Regions from separate parts of the Faecalibacterium sp. AF10-46 genome, predicted to be linked through region 2. Evidence: predicted binding sites of a transcription regulator. Region 2 holds the regulator's gene; the other holds the start of a gene.

Region 1 (14,990 bases), on a different contig from region 2:
GAACCTGAAAAAGGCTCTGGCCGAAATGGACTGAAAAAATCAAACAGCGAAGGGGAGATGCCTGCGGGTATCTCCTTTTTGTTTTCCCATCCCGACAGAAAGAGATGTTTTTTTTCTGTGCTTCGGGGCTATACTTCTTGTGAAAACGAATTTCATCAGCAAGGAGCGGGCAAATGAGTATTTGGGAAAAACTTGGCTTTGGCGGGTACAAGGGCTTTTCGCACGAGTCGGATCAGCTGCTGCGCAGTGCGGTGGAGCTTGCCGGGAACCTTGGCTGCGAAAAAGCCGATACCGGCCACCTGCTGCTGGCGATCCTGCAGCAGGATCACGGGGCGGCAGCACGGTTTCTGGAGGGCAAGCAGATCCGGGAACCGGAGGTGCGCCGTCAGCTGGCCGAGAGCCGCCGCGCACCGGCTTTGCATCTGGATCGCTACGCTCTTGCGCCGGACCTCAAGCGCACCATGGATTACGCCATCATCGGGGCACAGAACGCGCACCTGAACCGGGCCGAGCCGGAGCATCTGCTCTGCGCCATGCTGGAGGATGACGGCTGCACAGCAGGCATCCTGCTGGCATCCATGGGCGTGCAGCTCACAGATGCCGTGCGGGAATGCCGCCAGCTGTCCGGGCAGTTCGTACTGCCGTATCAGACGCGGGCCACGGTCAGTGCGCCGCGCGGCAGCCGCGCCAGTGATAAGTACTGCCGGGATCTGACCCGCCGTGCTGCGGAACGGGAACTGGACCCGGTGTTCTGCCGGGAAGCAGAGCTGGACCGCATGGTGGAGATCTTATGCCGCCGTCAGAAGAACAACCCCTGCCTTGTGGGGGAGCCGGGCGTGGGCAAGACCGCCCTTGCCGAAGGACTGGCCCAGCGCATTGCCACGGATCGTGTGCCCCGTGCGCTCAAGGGTCGCCGTCTGCTGGCACTGGATATGGCCAGCCTTGTGGCGGGCACCAAATACCGCGGTGACTTTGAGGAGCGGTTCAAGAACCTGCTGGAAGAGCTGGTGCGGGACGGCAACTCTATCCTGTTCGTAGATGAGTTCCACACCATCGTGGGTGCCGGTGCAGCGGAGGGTGCCATCGATGCAGCCAGCATCTTAAAACCGGTGCTGGCCCGGGGCGAGATACAAATTATCGGTGCCACCACTACCGAAGAGTTCCGCACCCACATCCAGAAGGATGCCGCACTGGAACGCCGTTTCGGCAAGGTGCAGGTAGAGGAGCCTACGCCTGCGCAGGCGCTGGATATCCTCAACGGGCTTGCGCCGCGCTATGAGCACTACCACAATGTCTGCCTTCCGCCGGAAGCGCTGCAGGCTGCGGTGGAGCTTTCGGTGCGGTATCTGCCGGGGCGCTTTCTGCCGGATAAGGCCATCGACCTTGTGGACGAAGCCTGTGCGGCGGCACGCATCCGGGCCGAGCAGGCAAAGCAGTCAAAGCCCACGCTGATGCCGGACGATATCGCCCATGTGGTGGCGCAGGCCAGCGGTGTGCCGGTGGAGCGGGTAGGTGAGCAGGAGCGGGAACGACTGGACAAGCTGGAAGAACGTCTCAACGCCGAGATCGTGGGCCAGAGCCGGGCTGTGGCTGCAGTGGCAGGTGCCATCCGGCGCAGCCGCACCGGTCTTGGCGAGCCGGGCCGGCCCATGGGTGCCATGCTGTTTCTTGGCCCCACGGGAGTGGGCAAAACGGCTCTTGCCCGGGCGCTGGCGGTCAGCTGGTTCGGCAGCGAAAAAGCCCTGCTCAAATTTGATATGTCGGAGTATCAGGAGCAGCACACCGCTGCCCGGCTGCTGGGTGCGCCGCCGGGCTATCTGGGCCATGACGAGGGCGGACAGCTGACCGAAGCAGTGCGCCGCCGCCCTTACAGTGTGGTGCTGTTTGACGAGATCGAAAAGGCACACCCGGACATTCAAAACATCCTTTTGCAGATACTGGAAGATGGCCAGCTGACCGATGCCATGGGCCGCAAGGCGGATTTCCGCAACACCATCGTACTGCTCACCTCAAACCTCGGCGCACGTTTTTTGGCGGGTCAGAGCACGCCGCTGGGCTTTGCGGCGGGCAGCGAAGCCGTGTTTGAAAAGCAGTCTGCGCAGGCCATTGAGGAGGCAAAAAAGTGGTTTCGGCCAGAGCTGGCAGGCCGTCTGGACGAGATGATCGTATTCCGTCCGCTGGCCGACGACAGCCTGTGCGCCATTGCCGAAAAAATGCTGTGCCAGCTGGAGCAGCGTGCCGCCCGCAGCGGCTACCAGCTGCATCACACACCGCGGGTAGGGCAGGCGCTGGCAGCAAAGGCCCGCTCTGCCTACGGGGCCAGAGAACTGCGCCGCGCAGTGGACAGGGCAGTGGAGCAGGCACTTGCGGATCAGATCGCATCCGGCACGGCCTGCGTGGGCCAGCACTGGACAGCGGACTGCTCGGCGGATGGTGCTATCGTCCTGCGGGAGGACGAAACCGCAACACTTTAAAGCATCGGAAGCTCAAAAAGGACCGCCCTGAGTTACAAGACCCGGGGCGGTATTTTTTTGTCTGCAGGGGGCGGGCGGAAGCGATTCACGCAGCTTTTGGCGCGATTCACGCAGGTTTTGTTCTACTTTTTGCAAAAATATGGTATACTTCCCTCAAAGCATACCCCCCCCCGTAAATAAAACGGAATAAAAAGGAGAAAACTGTATGAAACTGCACAAGCTTATCCAGCGCGCTTCGGCGGCAGTTGTGGCCTCGGCCATGATACTGTCGGTGACACTGCCAACATTGGCTGCGGCCCCGGACGGAACGGGCAATGCCGCTGTGGCAGATATGGTAAGTTTGACGAACGGTACTGCCGCTTTGAGCGAGGAAGACGAAGGGCGAGATACCGGTATCACCGTCAACGGCCAGAGGGTGCTTGTCAACAGTACCGTGGTCGATAATATCCGGATTCGGTTTACAGGCGGCACGGATGTCAGCACCCTGACGATCCTGCAGGCAGTTGCCGGCAATCTGATGATCAATGTCCCCACCGCTGCGGGCGATGTTGATGTAGTGATGGAAACAGCAAGCGGTGCAGCTGTCGGCGGAAACCTGACCGTGGCCGGTGCACACAACGTGACCATAACCGGTGAAACCATGGTGGCAGATCAAGCAGATATTGACGATATCAGCGGTGATCTGACCCTGATCGCAACGGGTGAGGGTGGCAAGGCGATCGGTGATTGGATATCGGTCTGCGTTTCTTCTAGTAGTGGCGAAAAGGCGATTTATGTCGGCAGCAACAGAGAAACGGAACAGTTTAAAAGCCGTATCGGTCATCATTACGTATCGTGCAGTTGGGAGCCTTCGGAAGCTTATATCAGCGTCCGGAAAGCACCTGCCTACCCGGTAACAGTGCATGGAGGAAAACTCGAGGACTCTGAGAATAACACGACCTTTTACAAAGGTGAAACTGTATGGGTGAAAACCTCCCGGCCAGAAAAGGGCTTGAAATTCAACCGTTGGCTTTTTCCGGCTGACGTAGAAACTATCGGTGACCCGACAAAAACGGCCTTTTTCTTTACCATGCCAGACCATGCGGTGGAAGTGACGGCAAATTGGGAACTTTACACCGGCAGCGAACCGACGGTGTTCTGGGAATATTACACCCATAGCGGTTTGCTTACCCCGGATAATACTCCGCAGGATCCGGCTGGCATGTCAAACATGACCGTTTCCTATGACTCTGCAAGCAAGACATACACGGTCGATCTTAAGGGCGATCTTGAGATTCCGGTGGATTTCAAAGGCAACGAAAATCCGAACATCAAGGTCAAAGGTAAACTGGGAAATTCCGTCCATATTTCCGGTGCAAACAATGTAAGCATCGATATTGATTCCCAGGAGAGGAGAACAGACCTGAATGTGGATTGCGCCGGTACGCTGAGACTGAAAAATAATACCGGGAACTCTCCTCTGGAACTGAAACTGACCTATAAGCAGGCCGAAGGCGCGGGATACACTGTGGTGCTGGACGGCGAAGAACTGGAAGAAACGCCTGCTTATGAAAATGCCGCCGTAAGCCTGAACGAGAGCCTGACCATCATCCCTGACATCTCGGACCCCATCCCGGATGATTCCAGTGCGGGCGGCGACAGCTCCGATGCCGCAGGGGCTCTTGTGGCAGCAGCTGTTGCGGGTGCTGCTGTCTTTGGCGGCTACACCATCATCACGGAACTGATGCTGCAGGATCTTCTGCCCGAGGGCGCGGCGATCCCCCAAAATCAGGCCCAGCTGGCAAAACTGGTCTGGCAGACGGCGGGTTTTCCGGAACCGGAAAATGCTTCTGCCTTTGCCAATATGACGGACCCCGAAACAGCCAAAGCTGCACAGTGGTGCGTGGAGCAGGGCTATTTGGATGCGGATTTCGATCCCGACAGATGGACCCCGAAATTCAAGGTCATCCAGACATGGAATAAGGCATTCCCCAAACAGTAAACATCCCCCCGAAGGGAGCGGAGACATCCGCTCCTTTTTTGTGCGTACGGGGCAGGGACATTGTGAGATTGGCTCTTGCATCCTTTTGGTTTTCTGTTATCATAGAAGCAACAGAATTGCAGGAGGAAGTCCATGCGCACATTGTTTCTTTTGAACCCAACTGCCGGTAAGGCCGATTGCACCCGTACGCTGCCGCAGCAGATCAATGCTGCCGCCGCGCGTGCAGGGCTTGCGCCGGAAGAATATGCCATTCAGGTCACAAATCACGCCGGTCATGCCCGGGAGCTGGCCAATGCCGCTGCGCAGCAGGCCCGGCAGAGCGGGGAAGAACTGCGGGTCTTCACTGCCGGCGGCGACGGTACCTTCAACGAAGCGCTCACCGGGATCTATGGCTATGCAAATGCAGCCGTGGGCTGTCTGCCCTTTGGCAGCGGCAACGATTTTCTGCGCACCTTTGGTACAAAGGAAGAGTTTCTGGATCTGGATGCCCAGCTGGCCGGTGGGCCGGTGAGCATCGATCTGATGCAGACCAGCCTTGGCCTTTCGGCCACCATCTGCGCTGCCGGTCTGGATGCGCAGGTTGCCTACGGCATCCCGAAGTTCCGGCGCATCCCGCTGTGCGGCGGCGAGATGGCCTATGTGCTTTCCATTGTGGAACAGCTGTGCGGACACATCGGCCGCAGGGTGGAGTACACCATCGATGGTGAAACGCTGGATGTGGACTGCCTGATGTGTGCCATCTGCAATGGCCGCACCTATGGCGGCGGTTTCTATGCAGCGCCGGAAGCACAGCCCGACGATGGTTGGCTGGATGTATATATCATCCGCAAGGTGAGCCGCGTGACCATTGCAAAGCTGCTGGGAATGTACAAGAGCGGCAAGCACTTCCAGAACGGTCAGCTCGTCAGGGCTGCAGAGCCGTACTTCATTTACCGCCGCGCAAAGCAGGTGAGCCTGCGCGCTGCGGATGGCCGCGGGCCGATCGTTGCCACGGCAGACGGTGAATGCGCACCCAAGGAACAGATCACTGTACAGGTACAGCCGCTGGCAGGGCGCATCCTTCTGCCAAAGCCTGCTTTTGAGCGCTTTGCAGCGCAGAGGACGGCACAGAGTGCAGACCGAACATGAAAAACCAGAAGAAGAGACAGCTTTTTTGTCCAAGAAGAAAGCTGTCTCTTTTTCGCTGTACGGCTGATTTTTTCATCTGTCATAAATTCTTAACAAAAAGAAGCAAAAAAGGTCTTGATTTTTCGGGTCAAGATGAGTACAATACACTTAGCACTCAGAGAAATGGAGTGCTAAAGAACCAAAGAGCCGGCACGAGGCCCTTTGGACACAGCAAAGTTTTAAATTATATTTTTACTATAGGAGGGCAAGAACTATGAAGATTATTCCTCTTGCAGACCGTGTTGTCATTAAGGCTGTTGAGGTTGAGGAGACCACCAAGGGCGGTCTGATCCTGACCGGCAGTGCTAAGGAAAAGCCCCAGGTGGCTGAGGTCATCGCTGTCGGCCCCGGCGGCGTTGTGGACGGCAAGGAAGTCAAGATGACTGTGAAGGTCGGCGACAAGGTCCTCACCAGCAAGTACTCCGGTACCGAGGTCAAGGTGGACGGCGAAGAGTGCACCATCGTCCGTCAGGGCGATATCCTGGCAGTCGTTGAGGACTGAGCAGTTTCCCCTCTGATATTTGAAAATTGAGCTTTAAAGGAGCGATTTGATTATGGCTAAGCAGATCAAGCAGGGCGAGGATGCCCGCAAGGCACTGTGTGCCGGTATCGATACCCTGGCAAACACCGTTAAGATCACCCTGGGCCCCAAGGGCCGCAATGTGGTGCTGAGCAAAAAGTTCGGTGCACCGGTCATCACCAACGATGGCGTGACCATTGCCAAGGAGATCGAGCTGAAGGATGAGTTCGAGAACATGGGCGCACAGCTGGTGCGTGAAGTCGCTACCAAGACCAACGACGCAGCAGGCGACGGCACCACCACCGCAACCGTTCTGGCACAGGCCATGGTCACCGAGGGCATGAAGAATGTCACCGCCGGTGCAAACCCCATGGATATCCGCCGCGGCATGAGCAAGGCTGTTGCCAAGGCTGTTGAGACCATCAAGGCTCACAGCCAGAAGGTGAAGGACAGCAACGATATCGCCCGCGTCGGCACTATTTCTGCAGGCGACCCCGAGATCGGCCGTCTGATCGCCGAGGCTATGGAGAAGGTCACCTCCGATGGCGTTATCACCATTGAGGAGAACAAGACCACCGCTGAGACCTACAACGAGATCGTGGAAGGCATGCAGTTCGACCGCGGCTACCTCACCCCGTATATGGTCACCGATACCGACAAGATGGTGGCTGACCTGGACAACGCCGCTATCCTGATCACCGATAAGAAGATCAGCGTGATTCAGGATCTGGTCCCTCTGCTGGAGCAGGTGATGCAGAACGGTCTGAAACTGCTGATCGTGGCTGAGGACATTGAGGGCGAGGCTCTGTCCACTCTGATCGTCAACCGCCTGCGCGGCACCCTGAACGTCTGCGCTGTCAAGGCTCCCGGCTTTGGCGACCGCCGCAAGGAAATGCTGCAGGATATCGCAACCCTGACCGGCGGCACCGTGATCTCCTCCGATCTGGGCTATGAGCTGAAGGATGCTACCGTCCAGATGCTGGGCCATGCCCGTCAGGTGAAGGTCTCCAAGGAGAACACCACCATCGTTGGCGGTGCAGGCGATAAGGATGCCATCGCAGCCCGCATCGCTCAGATCCGCAGCCAGATCGAGGCCGCTACCAGCGATTTCGACCGTGAAAAGCTGCAGGAGCGTCTGGCAAAGCTGGCTGGCGGCGTGGCCGTCATCAAGGTCGGCGCTGCTACCGAAGTTGAGATGAAGGACAAGAAGCTGCGCATCGAGGATGCTCTGAACGCAACCAAGGCTGCTGTTCAGGAAGGTGTTGTTGCTGGCGGCGGCACTGCTCCTATCAATGCGATCCCCGCTGTGCGCGAGCTGTGCGACACGCTGGAAGGCGACGAGCGCACCGGCGCTAAGATCGTGCTGAAGGCTCTGGAAGCTCCTCTGCGCCAGATCGCGAAGAATGCCGGTCTGGAAGGCAGTGTCATCATCGACAAGATCATCTCTGCCAACAAGCCCAACTACGGCTTTGATGCTCAGAACGAGGTCTTTGTGGACGATATGATCGCCGCTGGCATTGTTGACCCCACCAAGGTCACCCGTTCCGCTCTGGAGAACGCAGCCTCCGTCGCTGAGATGGTGCTGACCACCGAAAGCCTGGTCGCTGACCTGCCGGAACCCCCTGCTGCACCCGCTGCTGCAGGCGGTGACATGGGCGGTATGGGCGGCATGTACTAATAACTGCCTAAAAACCGCATGAATCCTTGATTTTTGGAGCGCGCAAAAGCGGATTTACGCCAAACTTACGCCACTTACGCCAAAAATCAAAGCGCACTATAGGGTAACAAAATCGGCACTCGCTGAAAAGCGGGTGCCGATTTTTGTATCACGAAAAGCTGATGGATGCTGCACACTACACACCGTCAGCTTTTTCGTTTACAGGGGAAAAAGTGGGTGGTATAATAGAAATAGATTTTTGTAAGAGCGCCTTCATAGTCAAGACTATAAAAGAATACGGATAAGCATAAAACCGGTGGATGATATGAAAATTCTGGATAACATCACCAATACCGTTCGAGATGATCTGCGGGTGGAAATCAAAAAAGGCAGCAGGGTGTCTATTGCGGCAGCCTGCTTTTCGATGTATGCCTATAAAGAGCTGAAGAAGCAGCTGGAAACCATAGATGAGTTTGAATTTATCTTTACATCGCCCACTTTTGTGAAAGAAAAGGCTGAAAAGCAGAAGCGGGAGTTCTACATTCCCCGCATTTCCCGGGAAACAAGCCTTTACGGTACAGAGTTTGAAATCAAACTGCGCAATGAGATGACCCAGAGAGCCATCGCAAAGGAATGCGCAGACTGGATCAGGAAAAAGGCAACGTTCAAATCGAACACCACCGGCGAAAATATGGCTGGCTTCATGACGGTGGATTCCGGTGCAGCACAGACCGCTTATATGCCGATTGGCGGCTTTACGACAGTCGATATTGGCTGTGAGCGTGGAAATAACAGCTACAACATGGTCAACTGCATGGAGGCTCCGTTTGCACAGCAGTACATGAAGCTGTTTGATACTCTTTGGAACGACCGGGACAAAATGCAGGATGTCACAGATGTAGTTCTGGAGAATATCAGCACGGCTTATGCTGAAAATTCCCCGGAGTTCATCTACTTTATGACGCTGTATCATGTGTTCAGCGAGTTTTTGGACGACATCTCAGAAGACGAATTGCCGAATGAGGCAACCGGCTTCAAGCAGAGCAAGATCTGGAGCCTGCTGTACGACTTCCAGAAGGATGCGGTGCTTGCCATCATCAATAAACTGGAAAAGTACAACGGCTGTATCCTTGCGGACAGTGTTGGCCTTGGTAAGACCTTTACCGCACTGGCTGTCGTAAAGTATTATGAGAACCGAAACAAGTCGGTTCTTGTGCTGTGCCCCAAAAAGCTGGCGGAAAACTGGAATACCTACAAGGACAACTATGTGAACAACCCGATTGCATCGGATCGGCTGAACTATGACGTCCTGTTCCACACAGACCTGTCCAGAAGCAGCGGAAAATCGAATGGCCTCGATCTGGATCGCCTGAACTGGGGCAACTACGATCTGGTAGTCATTGATGAATCGCACAACTTCCGCAACGGCATCGGTACGCACAGCAAGACGCAGGACAACCGTTACCAGCGGCTGATGGACAAGGTGATCCGTGCCGGAGTTAAGACCAAGGTGCTGATGCTTTCGGCAACGCCGGTCAACAACCGCTTTGTGGATTTGAAAAATCAGCTGGCCCTTGCCTATGAGGGAAACTCCGAATATCTGGATGAAAGGCTGAACACCTCAAAGAGCATTGAAGACATCTTTAAGCAGGCGCAAAAAGCCTTTAACGCATGGAGCAAACTGAAACCAGAAGAGAGAACCACGGATGCGCTGCTGCGGACATTGGATTTCGACTTTTTTGAGCTGCTGGACAGTGTGACCATCGCACGTTCCCGTAAGCACATCGAGAAGTACTATAACACCAACGCTATCGGAAAGTTCCCGGAGCGGTTGAAGCCGATCTCTGTTCGGCCATGCCTGACAGACCTGAATAATGCCATCAACTACAATGAGATTTACGAGCAGCTGATACAGTTGAGCTTGTGCGTCTATATGCCCTCCAACTACATCTTCGCAAGTAAGATCCAGAAATATCAGGAGCTGACACACAATAAGGGCGAGAATCTGACCCAGAGAGGCCGTGAGCAGGGTATTTGTCGGTTGATGAGTATCAACCTGCTGAAACGGCTGGAAAGCTCTGTACATTCGTTCCAGCTGACCCTGATGCGCATCAAGAAACTGATTGATGGTACGATTCAGTCCATTGACCAGTTTGAACGCTCCGGCCACGCTGATCTGGATATATACGACATGGCCGGAGACGATTTTGACATGGACGATGAGAACACTGACTTTTTCACCGTCGGCAAAAAAGTCAAAATCGATCTTGCGGATATGGATTGGAAGAGTTGGCGTGATGAACTTCGAAAAGATGCAGAAATTCTGGAGCTGTTGACCTTTATGGTGGCAGATATCACACCGCAGCACGACACCAAGCTACAAGAACTGTTCCAGCTGCTGTCCGAAAAAATTGAGCATCCGATCAATGCCGGCAACAAGAAAGTGCTGATTTTTTCTGCATTTTCGGATACTGCAGAGTACCTCTTTGACAATGTGAGTACATTCGTAAAGCAGAAGTATGGGCTAGATACCGCTGTCATTACCGGATCGATTGATGGGCGAACCACGATCAAGGGCTTCAAGGCAACACTCAACAATGTACTGACCTGTTTTTCTCCGCTCTCCAAAGACCGGGATGTTCTGATGCCCGGTAGTACCACGGAGATTGATGTACTGATTGCGACAGACTGCATTTCCGAAGGCCAGAACTTGCAGGACTGCGATTATCTGATCAACTATGACATTCACTGGAACCCGGTACGCATTATCCAGCGTTTTGGACGAATCGACCGTATCGGCAGCAGAAACCAGTACATCCAGCTTGTGAATTTCTGGCCTGATCTGACGCTGGACGATTACATCAACCTGAAATCCCGTGTGGAGACCCGCATGAAAATCACAGTTATGACCTCTACCGGAGATGATGACCTTATCAACCCCGAAGAAAAGGGCGATTTGGAATACCGCAAGGCACAGTTGAAACGCTTGCAGGAAGAGGTCGTTGACATCGAGGATATATCGGACGGCATCTCCATCATGGATCTGGGACTGAACGAGTTTCGGCTCGACCTGCTGGATTACATCAAACACAACGGTGATCTGGACAAGAAGCCCCGTGGACTTCATGCGGTGGTTCCAGCTACGGATGAACTGCCGGAGGGTGTGATCTTCGTGCTGAAAAACATCAATAACAGCGTCAATGTGGACAATCGGAACCGCATCCATCCGTTCTACATGGTTTACATCGGCATGGATGGGCAGATTATCTGCGACTACCTGAACCCCAAAAAGATGTTGGACGATATCCGGCTGCTGTGCCGTGGAAAGACTGAGCCAATCAAAGAGGTGTATGAACGCTTCAACCGGGAAACAGACGATGGAAAGGACATGGCAGAAATGTCCGAATTGCTGAGCGAAGCCATTGATTCAATCATTGATATTAAGGAAGAAAGCGATATCGACAGCCTGTTCTCTGCGGGCGGAACAACAGCATTACTCAGTCAGGTGTCTGGGCTGGATGATTTTGAGTTGATTTGTTTTCTTGTCGTGAAATGAACACATAGAGGTGAAAAACGTGCTGGACTTGCCTGTATCTACCGAGTTTAATAAACGCATCCCGAAGCAGAAGTTATATGAGAACATCGCTGTCACCCCAGCTATGAAGAAAGCCTTTGTCGAGCAGATCAAAATCATCTACTGGCGCAATAAGATTGCTGCCACCACCCTGAATCTGGCTGCTGGTGGGCAAGTGACGGAGATCGAGGTATTCGAGGTGCGGCTGTCTGCCCCGGAGCTGGACGAGAGTGTGCTGCGCCAGATCGACCGGGAAATTCCGTATCACATCCTCTTTCTGCTGGAATACGAGGGCAAGTATCGTGCTGTCATCGGCTACAAGGAAGCTGCGGCGGGCAAGACAACCTTTAAGGTAGACCGCTATTATTCTACGGACTGGATGGGCGAAGACAATCTGCCTGTGCATCTGGAAGGGCTTACGCTGGATGCCGTATACGAGAACTTTGTCCGTCAGATTGCAGGTGATGCGCTTGGCACAGGAGAAAGTGCGTCCCTGAAAGACAGTGTGGAGCAGCAGAAGCAACGAGAGCAGCTGGAAAAGCAGATTGCGGCACTGGAAGCCAAAATCCGTAAGGAAAAGCAACCAAGGAAAAAATTTGAGATGGTTCAAAAAGCTAAAATGTTAAAAGAAAGGCTGAAACATGTCTAATTCTATGATTTCAAAGCATAGTAAATCGGCTTTTGACGAGTCTGAATCTATCACAATTCTAAAAGGTCTTTTGGAATCAACGCGTGAAATTAAAACTTTTTTCGGCGAAAATGATCGAACACCTAATTATGATGGAACGTTTGAGCTTGTAAACAATGAATGTGAACCTGTCAAACAATTTATCGTCCAAATAAAAAAGGTTGACAAATTGGTACGCAACACAAAAGGAAAAAATATTGGGAAATATGATTATTCACTCAAAACAAATTTCTTGCAGTATGTTAAAGACAAGGTGACGGAATGTCCGGCAATTTACTTTGTAATAGATCTTTCAACGAAAAAAGTCTTTTGGATATATCTTTCGGATAAGATGCTGATGCAGTTGAATTTTGAAGGGAAGAAGACGGTTAAATATCATTTTTCGGAGACCGAATCTATATCTGATATCAACTCTTTCATTTTAGAAATGAGGCATATCGCTCAAGAACGCAATCGACTTTTTGTATATAAAACATCTCAGCAGATTTCGGAACTTCAAGATGCTGTGGATTACCTTAACCAGCACTTGAATGGTGATTTGAAGAAGATAAAGGAACGTGTTTTTCCGGATTTGTGGAGGATTGGCATTAAGTATAGCTCGAACCGTGATATTCAGGTTAATGATAGAACGATTCAAGTTGCTGGGTGTGTTGCGTTGTATCCTCAAATGCGTGGAAATCTTGACACAGGAGTGCACGAATATGACTGGAATATAAAAGAAAATATGTTTACACATTTTTCTTTTATATCTGAAACCGATTTGAAGAAATATAGTAAAAACACACTGCATGAAATTATTCAAAACTATTTTAGAATCGGAATACAGAACGACTGCTTACCGACACTTGTGCTGTTAGAACAGGTGGAGGACTTTATTGAAAAAAGCAACTGTTTCTTTGAAAAATCAAAATCGAATATATACTTGCCATCGAATATTTGCCGTAGATTCGTTTTATTGCATAATTACATGTGCTTTGTCCTCTCAGGATATGCATCTTCAGATAAGGAAATTGCATATGTAAAACGGACAAATGAAATCCTCTCTCATGGAAGAAAAAATTTCTACGATATCTTTGAGTGCGCACGTTCATGTCCGGAAGATTTCAAAAAATATTGTGCTTCTGGAAGGGATGATGAAAACCGTTTTCGAGGAAGTATGCTTGAGCTTTTGACAGATGAAAGTGTACGGTGGCTTTTGGCAATTCTTGAACTTGAAAAACGGAAGGTGCAAGAGATTGCTCCTGTTTGGAGATATCATTGGTACGATTTGGTTCAACTCAATAAACCTGATTATATTTCCAGATGCAATGATATATGCGGAAAACTGTTTTCTAAGTTGCCTGATTTGTACGAAGAAACGTATCATAATATCTTTGACACAAATAAATATCTTCTTCAAAATAGATATGTTTATAAGCTGATTTGTGACAGCCTCGATAATTCAAAATATTTAGGGATAGAGTCTCAATGCTATCAGGCAAAAAAATTCAGTATACAGATGGAACCGTCTCTTTCGTTGGATTTCCCAAATGGGGATATCCCAGAGGGACTTATGTCGGCAACTGGAAGCATGTCGATAGGAATGTTTGTACAGAAGCGAAAACTATACTACGATTCGATTTGTTGCCTTCTTTATCGTGGCATCTGCAAAGGATTAGAATTTGAAGAAAAAGATTTGCCACTATATGAACATGAAGACGTTAAATTCTATTTATAAAAAGTGAGAGGTTATCTGATGGAAACTCTAAAAATGCACAGCCTTGACGGCGTACAGCGCAACATAGATTTAATCGGCAAGCTGTTCCCCAATGCAATTACCGAGGTGAAACGCAACGGCAAGGTAGAACATGCCATTGATTTTGACGTTCTGCGGCAGGAGCTTTCCGATTCCATCGTGGAGGGTCGGGAAGAGCGTTACCAGTTTACATGGCCGGACAAGAAAAAGGCGATGTTGGCGGCAAATGCGCCCATTACAGCAACGCTGCGCCCGGTTGTGGCAGACAGTGTGGGCAAGGACGGCACGCCCGGCGGCTTTGACAGTGAAAACCTCTACATCGAGGGCGATAATCTGGAAGTGCTGAAGCTTTTGCAGGAGACCTATCTGGGTAAGGTCAAAATGATCTACATTGACCCGCCGTACAACACCGGCAATGACTTTGTTTATAATGATGAATTTGGAATGAGGGGCGAGGAATGGAACGCCACCAGCGGAAACTATGATGAAGAGGGAAACCAGATCGTTGGTAAGTTGGAACTGAATACAGAGAGCAACGGTCGATTCCATACGGATTGGCTCAATATGATTTATCCGCGTCTGAAAATTGCAAAGGATTTGCTTGCAGATGACGGTGCTATTTTTATTTCCATTGATGATAATGAACTTTATAATTTGAAAAAAATATGTGATGATGTTTACGGTGAAAGCTGCTTTGTTGGAAATGTTGCATGGCAACGCACCTATTCTATGCGAAACGATTCAAAGGGACTTCCTTCGGAAGCAGAACATATTTTGGTGTATAGCAAACAACCCAATTGGATTCCGAATAAATTGCCGCGTACGGATAAAATGGATGCAGCTTATAAAAACCCTGATAATGATCCGAATGGTGCATGGCAAAATACTACACCATACGCACCAGGGGCGAGAACTCATCAGGGAATGGTTTATGCTATACAGCATCCATTTACAGGAGAGCTTCTTTACCCTGCACCGGCTTCTTGCTGGAGATATGACCAAAAGACAATGTTGGATTATATGAGCGGATGGTGCGAATATGAACTGAAAAATATCAATGATGAAAAAGAAAGAGCAGAAATTTGTGGAGTAGATGTTGAAAACATTCGGAAAGACGTAAAAGCAATTGTTCTTAAATACGATTTAAATCAAGCAAAAGAAAAGGCTAAACTTGTTTTAAATCGTGGGCAATGG
Region 2 (14,990 bases):
GAATATCCACGATGGTGTGGGACAGATACAGAGGGATGTCGAAGTCCTGCAGGCACTGCACGATGTTGCGGGTCAGGCCGCCGGAATACGGCATGACCTCCACGCAGGCCAGTACTTTGGCACCTTCCAGCGTCATGCGGCGGGCCATGATCAGGCCGATGTCGCCGCTGCCGAGGATGAGCACCCGCCTGCCTACCAGATAGCCCTCCATGTTGACATAGCGCTGGGCAGCACCGGCGGTGTAGATACCGGCAGGGCGGCTGCCCGGAATGCCAATGGCACCGCGGGTGCGTTCCCGGCACCCCATGCAGAGGATGATGCTTCTGGCTTCCAAAATCTGATAGCCCTTTTCCCGGCTGACGCAGTGGATCTTTTTGTCCGGGGTGACGTCCAGCACCATCGTGCCCAGCTCCACCCGGACACCAGTGGAGCGCAGCAGTTCAATGCAGCGGCCTGCGTATTCCGGGCCGGTGAGCTGCTCGCCAAAGCGGTGCAGGCCGAAGCCGTTGTGGATGCACTGGTTCAGGATGCCGCCCAGCTCGTTGTCGCGCTCTAAGATAAGGATATCGCGCAGACCATGCTGCCATGCGCTGTAAGCTGCGGCAAGGCCTGCAGGGCCGCCGCCGACGATGACCAGATCAATCATGGTGCTCTCCCTCCTGCTTGGTTTCGCACAGTAAGACGTTGGTGCCGGCCTTATCCTGCAGCACGTCCAGCGGACTGATGCCCAGCGTTTTGCTGATCAGTTCCAGCACGCGCGGCCCGCAAAAGCCGCCCTGACAGCGGCCCATACCGGCACCGCAGCGGCGCTTGACACCGTCAATGGTGGCGGCGGGAATCTCTTCGTGCAGAGCGTCCAGAATTTCGCCCTCGGTGATCGTCTCACAGCGGCAGATCACGCGGCCATAGGCGGGTTCCTTTGCAATGAGCCGGGCTTTTTCTTCGGGCGGAAGCTCCTTGAAGCGCACCCGGGTGCGGCCATCCCTGTAATCCGCCTTGGGGGCGGGCAGATCGCCGTGAGCTTCCAGAATTTTGACGGCTTCTCTGGCAACGGCCGGTGCACTGGAAAGGCCGGGCGATTTCATGCCCGCCAGATCGATGAAGCCGGGTGCGCCTTCCGCTTCGCCGATAACGAAGTCGCCCGTGTCCACATTGGCACGGACGCCCGCAAAGTTGCGGATGGACTCGCTGAAGCGGATGTTCGGCACGCTGCGGCGCGCGGCCGCGCTGACGAAGGCCAGCCCGGCGGCGGTGCAGGCGGTATCGTCCCCTTCCACGGGGTCGGCGTTCGGGCCGACGATCAGGTTGCCGTGGACGGTGGGGGCCACCAGAACGCCTTTGCCGTTTTCGTTGGGGCACTGGAAGATGACGTGGTGCACACGGCTGCCCTCGGATTTATCCAGCAGGTAGTATTCGCCCCGGGTGGGCTGGATGGTAAATTTGTGGGGTGCGGCCATATCGTGCACGGCCTGCGCCGAGATGCCTGCCGCATTGATGATATAGCGCGTTTCCACAATTCCGGAGGGGGTGGTCAGCGCCCAGCCGACGGCGGTTTTTTCGATGTGGGTCACAGGGCAGCTGCGGTGCAGCTCCACGCCGTTGCGCACAGCCACTTCTGCCATTGCCAGCGCAAACTCCCACGGGCTGACGATGGCGGCGCTGGGCGCATACAGCGCGCCAACGACAGTGGGGGCCAGATTCGGTTCCATGGCAAGCGTTTCCTCTGCGGAAAGCAGCCGGATGCCCGGCACGCCGTTGGCGATGCCGTTCTCATACAGTTTCTGCAGGTGGGGCAGCTCTTCCGGGCTGAGGGCCAGCACCAGACTGCCGCACTGCAGGTACGGCACATCCAGCCGGGCGCAGATCTCCTTGGCCAGTGCGGACCCCTCCACGTTGAGCCGCGCCATCCGGGTGCCCGGTTCGGGGTCGTAGCCAGCGTGCAGAATGGCACTGTTGGCCTTGGTGGTGCAGTCTGCCACGTCATTTTCAGCCTCGAAAATGGCGGTCTGCAGCGGGTAATGGGACAGCTCATAGGCGGCTGCCGCACCAATGACACCGCAGCCGATAATTGCTACATCCAGCATAAAAACCTCCTGATCGCTCCGTTTGCCGAATAAAAGAAAAAGAGCAGGACAAACAAAAGGGCCTTTCGACTCTCCCCTTGCTTGTTCTGCTCGATTCTCTGAACAAACTTTTATTGTCTTTATGATAATGCGATCTGCACAAGATGTCAAGCGTTTGTTGAAAATTTAAAGCTCATTTTTACCTGTGCGGCTTTTTTCTGCTCTTTGCGGGCGCGGAGGCTTTTGGCAGAGCACGGCCTGCTGCAGCATGGCCTGCAGCGCTGCGCCCGGCCACAAGGCCGGAGCCGAACGCCCAGTGCAGGTTAAAACCGCCGCAGCTGCCTGCGCAGTCCAGCGTTTCGCCCACAAAGTAAAGGCCCGGACAGCCCTTGAACTGGAAGTGCTGATCCACCTCCCGCAGGGCCAGCCCGCCGCCGGTGGTTTGGGCCTGCTTCCAGCTGCAGGGGGTCAGCCCTTCAAAGCGCCAGTGCTTGGCGGTGTGGGCCAGCTTCTGCCACTGTGCGGCGGTGAGCACGGCAGGCGCGTCGCTGTCCTGCAGCCCGGCGGCAGACCACACAGTGCGGCCCAGCTTCTGGTTCAGCAGGCCCAGCCAGAAGTCAGCGGCGCTGCCCCCTGCCGTCTGGGCGGCGTGGGCCGCAAACAGGCTGGCAAGTGCGGTTTCATCCACTGCCGGGAAGAGGTCCAGCTCCACAGCAGGAGCCTTGGGGCCGCGGCCCGGGGCCAGCAGGCCGGACAGCTGCATGATGCAGATGCCGGAAAGGCCGTAATCGGTGAACTGTACCTCGCCGTTCTCGCAGGCAAGCACACGGGCACCGTCCAGCAGGGATGCTGCTGCCTTGGCACGGATGCCAGCCAGCGCTTTACTGGGCTTTGCGCACTGCAGGGCGGTCAGGCAGGGGTACAGCGGCTCCACCCTGCCGCCGCACTGGGCGGCGAACCGGGTGCCAAAGCCGTCGGTGCCGAACTGCGGCCCTGCCTCGCCGCCCATGGCGCAGATGACGGCATCGGCGCGCAGGGTCTCGGTGCTGCCCTCTGCCGTCTCGAACTGCACGGCGTAGCCGCTGCGGCTCTGGCTCAGGGTGCGCACGGTGCAGCCGGTGCGCAGCTGCACATGGTGCTGCGCAAGGTGGTGCTCCAGCAGGGCCAGCACGTCCGCCGCCTGATTGGAGTACGGATACACCCGGCCCGCCTCGTCGGTGCGGGTATAAAGCCCCAGCGCACGGAACCAGCGCAGCGGGTCGGCGGTATTTACGGCATCCAGCAGCGGACGAAGTGCTGCCGGGTCGGCAGTGAAATACAGCTCCGGTGCAATGCCGGTGTTATCCAGATTGCAACGGCCATTGCCGGTGGCAAGCAGCTTTTTGCCCGGCTTCGGGTTGCGCTCCAGCACAATGACCTGTGCAGCGGGGGCACTTTGTGCCGCCGCCAGCGCGGCTGCAAGACCGGCGGCACCGCCGCCCAGAATGAGGATGTTCGGCATCCGGACACCTGCCTTTCTCAGTAGAATTTTAGGATCTGTCTTCATAAGCGGGGTGCTGTGCTTATGAAAACGGCTTTTTGTATCATTGTAGCAGAACCCTGCCGGAAACGCAACGAAGAGGCAGCTTTCCGTGCAGGTCTTTTTGCGCGGAGGCAGCAGGTATAAATGGCCCGGCCTGACAGATACTAGTGCTGCAGGCATTTTTAAGGAAACGGAGGAGCAAAAACATGAAAGCAACAGGAATCGTGCGCCGCATCGACGAGCTGGGCCGGGTGGTGATCCCCAAGGAGATCCGCCGCACCCAGCGCATCCGCCGCGGCGACCCGCTGGAGATCTTCACCACGGGCGACGGCGAGGTGATCTTTAAAAAGTATTCGCCCATTGGCGAGATGAACGCAGTAGCGGCCCAGTATACCGAGGTGCTCAGCAAAAGCTTTGCGCTGACCGCACTGGTGGCCGACCGTGACCGCATCCTTACGGTCAGCGGCTCCGGCCGACGGGAGCTGGCCGACCGCAGCATCAGCCAGCCGCTGGAAAAGCTGATAGACGGCCGCAGGCTGTACCAGAGCGAGGGCATTGCCGAAAAGTGCATCCTGCCCTGCGAGGGCTCGCCCCGAGCAGTGCTGTGCGCCGCACCCATCATTGCGGCGGGCGATGTGACCGGCGTGGTGGCCCTGCTGACCGAAGACCGCACGGCCACGCCGGATGCCGCCCAGCTCAAGGCCGTGAATGTGGCAGCGGCATTTCTGGCAAGGCAGATGGAAGAGTAAAGAACATGCCAGAGCGCTTTCCTTATAATAAGGAGGGCGCTTTCTTCGTTTATGACAGAATTATGAATCTTTTAAAACATTTTTCCAAGGGGCTTGACAGCACCGGAAAATTGGCTATAATGGTCTTAGCACTCAGGAACAAGGAGTGCTAAACAAACAAAGCAAACGCAAAAAGGAGGCAGGCGCTATGACGATGGATGCACGCAAGCAGCGAGTCTTGCAGGCGATCGTGGCGCTGTATGGTCTCGAAGGCGAGCCCGTTGGCAGCAGCGTGCTGGCAAACTACTTTGACATGGCAGTTTCCAGCGCAACGCTTCGCAATGAGATGGCGGCGCTGACAAAGCTGGGCCTGCTGGAGCAGCCCCACACCAGCGCGGGCCGTGTGCCCAGTGCCAAGGGCTACCGTTACTACCTTGATAATCTGCTTGCCGACGATCAGCCGCTGGACCGTGTGACCCGCGCCCGTGTGGATGCGGTGTTCGCAAGCCTCGACCATGAGCCGGAAAAGCTGGCCGCAGGTGCCGCCAGGGCGCTGGCCGCCATCAGCGGCTGCACCGCAGCCGTCAGCACCCCATGTGCCGAAGACCTGTGCATCGCCCACTATGAAGTGGTTCAGGTGGGCCGCAGCGCAGCGGCTGTGCTGGCCGTTACCACGGCCGGTTACGTCCGTACCCGTGTGGCACGGGTGCGCGCCGGTCTTTCCCGCGAGAATGCGGCAGCACTTGCCGCACTGCTGAACCGCAACCTTACCTTTGTAGCGCCGGTGGATCTTTCCACCCGGCTGCTGGCAGAGCTGTGCAGCCAGATCGACCCGGAGCTGGTGCCCGTCATCAGCGCGGCGGCTGCCATCCTGCAGGATTCCGTCAAGCCCCACGTATTTCTGGGCGGCGAGCAGTACCTGCTGGACTGGCCCCAGCTGGACGGCAAGGTGGGCGACATCCTCACACTGCTGAACGACGAGGAGCAGGCCGCTGGCCTGATCGCACCTCCGGCAGAACGCAGTGAGAGCGTGCTGCTGGGCGAGGATCTGGAACCGCAGATCCCGGGCCTGTGCATCGTGAGCGATCGGTATCTGGTGGGCGGAGGCCTGTGGGGCTCCATTGCATTGATCGGCCCCACCCGGATGCCCTTCCAGAAACTGATGCCGCTGCTGCATTACTTTGCAGACCAGCTGGGCGAGGGCATGAGCGGCAAACGAAAAGACACCCCGCAGGCTGCCGTACCGCGGCGGACTGTGATCTATAAGGAGGATCTGGAATGAGCGAAGAAGCAAAAAAGACGGCTCCGGCTCAGGAAGCGGAGCAGCCCGAAACGGCTCCCGAGGAAAAGGCCCAGCAGGCAGCACCCGAACAGGAACCTGCTGCTGAAGCTGCCGACCCGAAGGATGACAAGAAGAAGGATGGCGGCTGGTTCAACAAGAAGGCCCGCGAGCTGGAAGCCGTAAAGGCAAAGCTGGATGCTGCCGAAGCCAACGCCGCACAGGCCAAAGACCAGCTGCTGCGCATGGCAGCGGAGTACGAGAACTACCGCAAGCGCTCCACCCGCGAAGCCGACCAGAAGTTCAACGATGGCATTTCCTTTGCGGTGAACCAGATCATTCCCATTCTGGACACGCTGGAGATGGCGGCCAACGCCCCCACCACCGACGAGAACTACAAAAAGGGCGTGACCATGACGCTGGACAAGGCCGCCAAGGCGCTGGATGCCCTCCATGTGGAGGAGATCGAAGCGCTGGGCAAGCCCTTTGACCCCAACTTCATGAACGCAGTGCAGCAGATCCCCGCCCCGGATGGACAGGAGAGCGGCACCGTGATCACCGTCTACCAGAAGGGCTACAAGCTGGGCGATAAGATCGTCCGCCATGCGACCGTTGTAGTGGCCGAATAACAAAGCAGAAACCCGAAAGGGTTTTGAATATAACATCCGCTTACAAACATTTGAGCATCACATAAACAATAAGATTTGTTCTTTCGAGAGGAGTTTTCATTATGAGTAAGATCATTGGCATCGACCTTGGTACTACCAACAGCTGCGTGGCTGTCATGGAGGGCGGCGAGCCCGTTGTTATCGCAAACTCTGAGGGTGCACGCACCACCCCGTCTGTGGTGGGCTTCACCAAGACCGGCGACCGTCTGGTGGGTCAGGTGGCAAAGCGTCAGGCCATCACCAACCCTGAGAACACCGTTGCTTCCATCAAGCGCTTCATGGGCACCGACCACAAGGTGACCCTGAACGGCAAGGAGTACACTCCCCAGCAGGTCAGCGCTATGATCCTGCAGAAGCTGAAGGCTGATGCCGAGGCTTATCTGGGCGAGCCTGTTACCGAGGCTGTCATTACCGTTCCTGCATACTTCAACGACAGCCAGCGTCAGGCTACCAAGGACGCAGGCACCATTGCAGGCCTGAACGTCAAGCGTATCATCAACGAGCCTACTGCCGCTTCTCTGGCATACGGCATCGATAAGGAAGAAGACCAGAAGATCATGGTCTACGATCTGGGCGGCGGCACCTTCGATGTCTCTATCATCGAGATGGGCGACGGCGTTACCGAAGTTCTGGCCACCAACGGTGATACCCATCTGGGCGGCGATGACTTCGATGAGCGCATCATCAACTGGATGGCAGATGCCTTCCAGACCGAGAACGGCATCGACCTGCGCAAGGACAAGATGGCTGCGCAGCGTCTGAAGGAAGCTGCCGAGAAGGCAAAGATCGAGCTGTCCAGCGCAATGAGCAGCCAGATCAACCTGCCCTTCATCACTGCCGATGCTACCGGCCCCAAGCACTTGGATATGACCCTGACCCGCGCAAAGTTCAACGAGCTGACCGCTGATCTGGTCGATCGCACCATGGGCCCCGTCCGCAAGGCTCTGCAGGATGCAGGTCTGCGTCCCTCTGACCTGAAGAAGGTCCTGATGGTCGGCGGTTCCACCCGTATCCCCGCTGTCTACGATGCAGTCAAGAAGGAACTGAACTGCGAGCCCTTCAAGGGCATCAACCCCGATGAGTGCGTGGCTGTGGGCGCTGCTATTCAGGGCGGCGTGCTGCAGGGCGATGTCAAGGGCCTGCTGCTGCTGGATGTCACCCCGCTGAGCCTGGGCATTGAAACTCTGGGCGGCGTGTGCACCAAGATCATCGACCGCAATACCACCATCCCCACCCACAAGAGTCAGGTGTTCTCCACCGCTGCAGACAACCAGCCCTCTGTTGAGGTCAACGTTCTGCAGGGCGAGCGTGAGTTCGCACGCGACAACAAGAGCCTGGGTGTCTTCCATCTGGACGGCATCGCTCCGGCTCCCCGTGGTGTGCCTCAGATCGAAGTTACCTTCGATATCGATGCAAACGGCATCGTGAAGGTCAGCGCAAAGGATCTGGGCACCGGCAAGGAGCAGAACATCACCATTACCGCTTCCACCAACATGTCCAAGGAGGACATCGACAAGGCTGTGAAGGAAGCTGAGCAGTTTGCTGCCGACGATAAGAAGAAGCGTGAAGAGGTCGATATCCGCAACGGTGCCGACCAGATGGTGTTCCAGACCGAGAAGATGCTGAAGGAGAACGGCGACAAGCTGCCCGCCGACGTGAAGAGCGAGGCCGAGAGCAAGCTGGCCGACCTGAAGACCGCTGTTCAGTCCGGCAACGTGGACGACATCAAGGCAAAGCAGGAAGCTCTGAGCCAGGTGTTCGAGAAGATGTATCAGGCAGCCGCTGCCGCACAGCAGGCCGCCGGTGCACAGCCCGGCCCCGATGCAGGTGCAAACAACCAGCAGAAGCCGGGTGATGACGGCGTTGTGGATGCCGACTTCAAGGAAGTCTGATAAAAAACACAGCAGTGTGTGCCCGGCCAAACCGGCGGACGCACGCGTGGAATAGCAAAAGCCGCTCCGGTTTTGCCGGAGCGGCTCTTGCTGGTTATAGAGCGAGGAACCAACCGGGGCGTTTCCCGGATCAAACGTTCCCGGAGAGGTGAGTGGATATGGCACAGGAAAAGCGTGATTACTACGAAGTGCTGGGGGTATCCAAGACTGCGACCGATGCCGAGATCAAAAAGGCATACCGCAAACTTGCAATGAAATACCACCCGGACTATAACCCCGGCGATAAGGACGCCGAGGAAAAGTTCAAGGAAGTAAACGAAGCAAACGAGGTGCTTTCGGACCCGAAAAAGCGCCAGCTGTACGACCAGTACGGTTTTGCAGGCGTTGACCCTGCCTATGCAGCACAGAACGGCGGCGGCCCCGGTGCGGGCGGCTTTGGCGGTTTTGGCGGCGACGGCGTGGATCTGGGCGACATCTTCGGCGATATCTTTGGCGGCGGCTTCGGCGGCTTTGGCGGTTCGTCCCGTCGGGCCAATCCCAACGCCCCACGCAAGGGTCAGGACATTCGCGTGCGCATCACTCTGAGCTTTGACGAGGCCGTGCATGGCTGCAAGAAGAACATCACCATCACCCGCCAGCAGGAGTGCACCGAGTGCCACGGCAGCGGCTGTGCCGCCGGTTCCAGCCCCGAGACCTGCCCGGACTGCGGCGGCCGCGGCTTCGTGATCCGTCAGCAGCGCACCCCCTTTGGCGTGATGCAGACCCAGCAGCCCTGCTCCCGCTGTGGCGGCAAGGGCAGGCTGGTCAAGAATCCCTGCAAGGTCTGCCATGGCAGCGGCAAGGTGGCTGCTAAAAAGACGCTGGAGGTGTCCATCCCCATGGGCATCGACGACGACCAGAGCTTTGCACTGCGCGGCATGGGCGATGCCGGTGCAAACGGCGGTCCTGCCGGTGATGTGATCGTCATGGTCACCGTGCGCCCCAGCGAGGTGTTCCAGCGCGACGGCTACGATGTGTGGGTCACCGTGCCCATCACCTTCAGTCAGGCTGTGCTGGGCGACACCGTGCAGGTGCCCTCCATTGACGGCAAGGTGGAGTACACCGTGCCCGAGGGCACCCAGAGCGGCACCACCTTCCGCCTGCGCGGCAAGGGCATCCAGTACCTGAATGGCCGCGGCCGCGGTGATATGTACGTCAAGTGCGAGGTGGAGATCCCCAAGAAGCTGAACAAGACCCAGCGGGAGGCCCTGAAGAAGTTCGAAGGCACCCTGAAAGAAGAAAACTACGAAAAGCGCAAGGGCTTCTTCAAAAAGCTGAAGGACATGTTCAACAGCTGAGACGGAAAACCGCATAACATAAAAAGCGGCGGCACTTCCCAAACGGGAGGTGCCGCCGCTTTTGTTTTTTTTTCAGAACAGAGACCGGGACTTAGTTGCCGAAGATCAGCAGGGCGTTGGGCACCAGGCCGATGATGGTTGCGCAGGAACCAATGAACCAGAAGCTGCAGCCGATGTCATGGATGGTGTTCGTGGGGCTTTTTTCAGCATGGGCAACCAGAGCGTTCATGCCGTTTTCCACCCAGTTGGAGTTGATATTTGCCTTGCGGTAATCGTGGATGGCAGAAACAGCCTTGTACCAGCCGTACAGCGGGAACCATGCCATGGCGGCTTCCACAACACCTACGCCGCCCTCGGTGTAGGTCATTTCTTCGCAGGACAAAACATTGTATGCAGCAGGATAAGTAATGGCGTTCGTCATAAAGCAAAACTCCTTTTTTAGGTTTGATAAAAAAAGCGGCGGCTCTTCCGCTGAAGAGCCGCCGCAAAAAGCCCTTTGGTGTACTCCTGAAAATTAGAAGTAGATGTTGCCCAGAGAAATAACAGCATACAGACCCAGACTGCCGATGGTAAAGACTGCGTTGTTGACAATGATACCAGCGTAGTAGAAGCCGTTGGTCACGTTGCCCTTGCACTCGGCCAACATGTTGTTCCATGCATTGGACAGCCAGTTGTCGCGGTCCTTGGCAACTTCCTCACGGCACTTGCCAATGCCGATCTGGGTAGCATAGCCGGGCCAGAACCAAGCTGCCAGTGCCTGACCGACAGTAGCACCGCCTTCGGTGTAGGTCATTTCTTCATTAGACAGGACATTGTAAGAAGCAGGCATCATCATTTTGTTTTCCATAATAACACTCCTTTGAATCAAAGCTATCCAGACAGTGCAAGATCGCACTGTTTAAAACCCAAAAATAAACCGGGATATGCGCTTGGAGATCGTTCTCATAAAGCAGGGTGCGCCGCCGCATGACGCGAGTAGTTGCTTGCAGGAAAAGGAAAGCAGTGCTGTTCTCTGCAGGCAAAAGGCCGTTCAGACGGTATACAGTGCTCAGGCAGCCGATTTCTTATTTCTGCTTGATGAAAAGCCCGCGGCCCTCTCTGGCGGAAAAGGCCGCGGGTAAAGGGGTCTTTGGTCTCTCCGGACGGATCTTATGAGCAGGGTCAGAGCAGGACGATGGCAGCATTGACCAGAAAACCAACGCCGGTAGCGCTGGTCGCGGTGACCCAGACGATGCGTCCCAGATCACGCAGCATGTTCTGCGCACTGGAATCCATATCGCGGCTCAGAGCATCCAGACCGGTATCCAGCCAGTCGTTGGGGTGGCTCTTGCGGTAGTTGCGCATGGCGGTAACACCCATGTACCAGCCAATGGGCGGAATCCAGTTCAGCAGAGCTTCCGTAAAGGTAGCACCGCCCTCGGTGTAGGTCATCTCTTCGCAGGAAAGAACGTTGTAGGAAGCAGGCATCATGATCTTGTTTTCCATAATAACACTCCTTTGAATCAAAGATCGTATCAGCACATTCTATGCACTGTTCACACCAGATCGAACCATCGGTGAAGAGCAACTGCTCTATATCGCCATTGTACAACACCCGTTGCATTTTTTCAAGGGGTGAATGGGCAGAGTGCGCAAAAACTGGAGAGACTTCCGAAAAGAACTGGAAAAATTTGTGAAAAAAGACTGCAATAATTTGACATAAAACAACAGCGCCCTTTCCTTTGCGGAAAAGGCGCTGCCATGTTTACCCGGCCACACCGGCACGGTAGAGGTACGGGTCGCTCTTGAAGCTGTCAAAACTGTAGAGCACCAGGATCTGGTCATAATCGTTATCCGCGATCAGCTGATCCAGACCGTAGTTGTAGTTGCGGAAGTCCACCACATCGATCTGGGCGTAGTTTGCCGTCAGATACGGTGCAAAGCAGTTGGCGTAGCTGTCTTTGATGACCAGAATGCGCCCGGTGCCGTCGCCCTCAATGCGGCTCAGGCCGTTGTTGCCATGCAGGAACATGGCGTACTTATCGTACACGTTCAGCTTGTCCGTGTCGTACAGGCCGGTGGTCTGGCCGTCTGCGGGCTGGCCTGCAGCGGTGACATTATAGATGGTCAGGCTGTTCGGCAGGTCGTAGTAGGTGATAGTATCCGGCACGGCATTCCATGTGCGTGCCTTGGAGTAGTGGGTGCCGTAGAAATTTTCGGCGGTCAGAGCCGTGTGCGCGGCGGGGTCGAAGGGGGTCAGGCTCAGCGTACCGCACAGCTGCTGGTAGGCGTAGTATGCGCCAAGGCTCGTCCAGTGATGGTCGGTGCGGTAGTAGATATATTCGTCTTTGTGTTCGGCAAGGGTCTGCCGCACATCCACAAAGCGCCCTCCGGCGGCCTGTACGGCGGCGGAAAGCTGGTCGAGATAGGCATCCTCATCCAGCAGCGGCGCGTTTGCAGGCACGTTTTCCGGGTAAATGACTGCTGCTGCCGGGGCCAGCAGTACATCCACCTTACCCGGGTGGCGCTGGCACAGTGCCTCCACAGCGGCGGTGTTCTTGGGCAGGGTGCGGTTCTCGCTGTCCAGCAGGCTGAAGGTGCGGGGGAACATCATGTGCTCTTTGCCCAGCAGGATGCCGCCGTTCTGCTCCTTCTGCAGCAGGGTGGTCTCCACTACGCTCTGCAGGCTGATCCACTCATCGCGGCCGAACACCTGATCCTTCACGTACTTTGTGTAGGCGGTAAAGTAGCTGTTCAGCCCCTTGGCGGAAAGCTGGGTCAGCGCCGGGCGCTGGGAAAGGGTGGTGTTTTCCATCTCGCTGTAGGCGCGGTCCGGTGTAATAAGGTCCAGTGCGAACAGACCAAGAAAGAACAGGCTGAACACCACCAGCACCGGGTAGTGCAGGAGCGAGGAAGATTTTTTGGAATGCTTGTCCATCTTCACGCCTCCTTAAAAGTTGAAATAGAGGAACGGGCTGTTGGTGCTGCCCACCACATAGGCGGTGGAGACCACCAGCAGCGCCAGAATGGCGGCACAGCGGGTGACGGCATTCTTTTTGAGCAGGTTCCAAATCTTCTCAATGAACGGGGTGCAGCAGAGGATGCTGACCACCAGCAGCACACCGTAGTTGCGCAGGAAGTACAGCGGCGAAACACCGCCGGAAGGAACGAACAGCTTGTGGAACAGCAGACCGAAGCTTACGCCCGTATCGTTGCCCACGAACATGGCCCAGCCCACCACCACGAGGAACAGGGTGTAGATGTGGGGCCACACTCTGCCCTTTTGCAGGTGGGGCAGCAGGAACAGCTTTTCTACAGCCAGCAGCACAAAGTAGTACAGGCCCCAGCAGATAAAGTTCCAGTTCGCGCCGTGCCAGATGCCGGTGAGCAGCTCCACCACGAACAGGTTGAAGATCTGGCGCTTCAGGCCCTTGCGGTTGCCGCCGAGAGGGATATACACATACTCCCGGAACCAGCCGGAAAGGGTCATGTGCCAGCGCCGCCAGAACTCGGTGATGGATGCGGAGATATAAGGGTAGTTGAAGTTTGCGGGGAAGTCGAAGCCCAGCATCTTGCCCATGCCAATGCCCATCATGGAGTAGCCGGAAAAGTCAAAGTAGAGCTGCAGGCTGTAAGCGATGATGCCCAGCCACACCAGCGGGGTGGATGCATTGGCAAGGCCCACAAAGGTGGTGGAAGGGCTGTCCGCAACGCCGATGATGTCTGTCCACAAAGCACCGATGGCATCCGCCAGCAGCACCTTTTTGGCAAGGCCAAAGGTGAACAGGGTCATGCCCTCTTCGATCTGCTGCAGGCTGTAGCGGTGCCGATATACGTGCAGCTGGTTCGAGACATCGCGGTATTTCACGATGGGGCCGGCGATCAGCTGAGGGAACATGACCACATAGGCACCAAAGTCGATGATATTACGTTCTGCCTTTACATCCCGGCGGTAAACATCGATGGAGTAGGAAAGGGTCTGGAAGGTGTAAAAGCTGATGCCCAGCGGCAGAGTGCCAATGCCCTGGATCTCGGCAAAGGCGGTGCCCAGCAGGGCGTTTGCGCTGCGCAGCACAAAGTTTGCGTATTTGAAGTAGAACAGCATCCCAAGGCTGCCAATGAGGGCTATCAGCAGAAATGTCCTGCGCAGGGCCGGCTTTTGGTCGAAGTGCTCGATGCACAGGCCGCTGATGTAGTTGATGAGGATGAGGGCCACCATGACCGGGAAAAACCGTACCTCGCCCCAGCAGTAGAACACCAGACTGCAGAGGAACAGAACGGTGTTCTTGAGCTTTGCGGGCGCAAGGTAATACAGCGCCAGCGTGATGGGCAGAAACCGGAACAGAAAGATGATGGTGCTGAAAACCAAAGCGTCAGCCTCCTTTTAGCCGAAAAAAGCCGATGCCGCAAATGGCACCGGCCTTGGGTGGATCCAGATTCAGTCTGCCAGTGCGCTGTCCACGGCGCTGTCCAGATCGGCAGTGCACTCGTTGGATGCGATCACCATGACAACGGTGTTGCCCTTGAAGGCGATAACAGCGTTCTCCACGTTATCCTGCGCCTGAGCAAACTCGGCGTAGTTGCCGTAGAAGGCCACCTGATCCTGCTGGTAGGAAGCCAGCTGGTTGGCTACGTCCTCGGCCTTGCCGTCGGCAGCTTCGAGCGCCAGCACCAGACCGGCATCGCCGTTGTCGTTGCTCTTCACGCCCTTGTAGCTCACCACGTCCTCAGCCTTCAGGCCGAAATCGTACTCAATGTTCATGGCTGCGATCTCGAACTGGTTGGAGATGGGGTCGGCTTCCAGCAGAGCATTGAAAACACCGTCCAGTGCATCAGAGCCGTTCTCGGAAGCATTGTCCACAACAGCGGATGCGGCGGCGCTGGAAGCGGGAGATTCCGCAGCAGCGGTGGAAACGGAGGAGGGAGCGGCCGAAGAGCTGGCGGAACCGCCGCAGCCGGTAAGAGCGACAGCAGCCAGCGCGCCGGTGAGAGCAATTGTAAAGAATTTTGTGCGATTTATCATAAAATATTCCCTCTTTTGTTCAAAACATTCTTGCAGCTGCCCAAAGCGGTCCTGCATCAGGGCAGACTATTGTTATCTTACCATAACTGTGTGCAAAATGCAACGAAAAGCCCCTCGGTTTTACGGATTTTTAACCGGTGATCTTCTCCCCTGCAGCAAGCTTCTGCAGCACGGCAACGGCATCCTCAAAGCACAGGCCGCTCTGCTGGATCAGGGCCGCATTTTCCGGCCCCACATAGCGCCAGTGCCACGGCTCGTAGGTGATCTCGGTAACGGCTTCTGCGTTTTTGGGGTACCGCAGGATGAAGCCGTATTCCACGGCATGGGCGCTCAGCCAGCGGAAGGCCTCGGTGTTTTCAAAGCCCTCGGTCAGGTCGGTGTGCTCCGGGCTGTTCAGGTCGGCAGCAAGGCCGCAGTTGTGCTCCGAGTAGCCCGGCGGGTTCACGATATTTGCCGCCTGCTTTTTCGCTTCGGCTTCGCTCAGGCCCTTATTGCGGAA

The links. Region 2 encodes HrcA, which represses chaperone genes, less so after heat shock. Its sites were predicted from a motif close to TGTTAGCACTCNNNNNNNNNGAGTGCTAACA; they were not measured.
Region 1: the regulator HrcA is predicted to act here: its motif matches at 5,729-5,759, upstream of DWV57_RS02435 (co-chaperone GroES).

The regions. Positions count from the first base shown of each region.
Region 1 is NZ_QVGY01000001.1:486,168-501,157, forward strand. It holds gene DWV57_RS02415 (TIGR03905 family TSCPD domain-containing protein) at 1-34, shown strand, start outside; gene DWV57_RS02420 (ATP-dependent Clp protease ATP-binding subunit) at 174-2,474, shown strand; gene DWV57_RS02425 (hypothetical protein) at 2,680-4,455, shown strand; gene DWV57_RS02430 (YegS/Rv2252/BmrU family lipid kinase) at 4,588-5,583, shown strand; gene DWV57_RS02435 (co-chaperone GroES) at 5,837-6,124, shown strand; gene groL (chaperonin GroEL) at 6,177-7,820, shown strand; gene DWV57_RS02445 (helicase-related protein) at 8,125-11,355, shown strand; gene DWV57_RS02450 (DUF4391 domain-containing protein) at 11,375-12,022, shown strand; gene DWV57_RS02455 (DUF4365 domain-containing protein) at 12,015-13,778, shown strand; gene DWV57_RS02460 (site-specific DNA-methyltransferase) at 13,797-14,990, shown strand, end outside.
Region 2 is NZ_QVGY01000002.1:123,736-138,725, forward strand. It holds gene DWV57_RS03810 (FAD-dependent oxidoreductase) at 1-646, opposite strand, end outside; gene DWV57_RS03815 (NAD(P)/FAD-dependent oxidoreductase) at 639-2,084, opposite strand; gene DWV57_RS03820 (aminoacetone oxidase family FAD-binding enzyme) at 2,263-3,564, opposite strand; gene DWV57_RS03825 (stage V sporulation T C-terminal domain-containing protein) at 3,792-4,334, shown strand; gene hrcA (heat-inducible transcriptional repressor HrcA) at 4,522-5,595, shown strand; gene DWV57_RS03835 (nucleotide exchange factor GrpE) at 5,592-6,221, shown strand; gene dnaK (molecular chaperone DnaK) at 6,323-8,152, shown strand; gene dnaJ (molecular chaperone DnaJ) at 8,311-9,489, shown strand; gene DWV57_RS03850 (hypothetical protein) at 9,581-9,910, opposite strand; gene DWV57_RS03855 (hypothetical protein) at 10,004-10,336, opposite strand; gene DWV57_RS03865 (hypothetical protein) at 10,651-10,974, opposite strand; gene DWV57_RS03870 (DHHW family protein) at 11,234-12,406, opposite strand; gene DWV57_RS03875 (MBOAT family O-acyltransferase) at 12,419-13,837, opposite strand; gene DWV57_RS03880 (DUF4358 domain-containing protein) at 13,907-14,491, opposite strand; gene DWV57_RS03885 (M15 family metallopeptidase) at 14,622-14,990, opposite strand, start outside.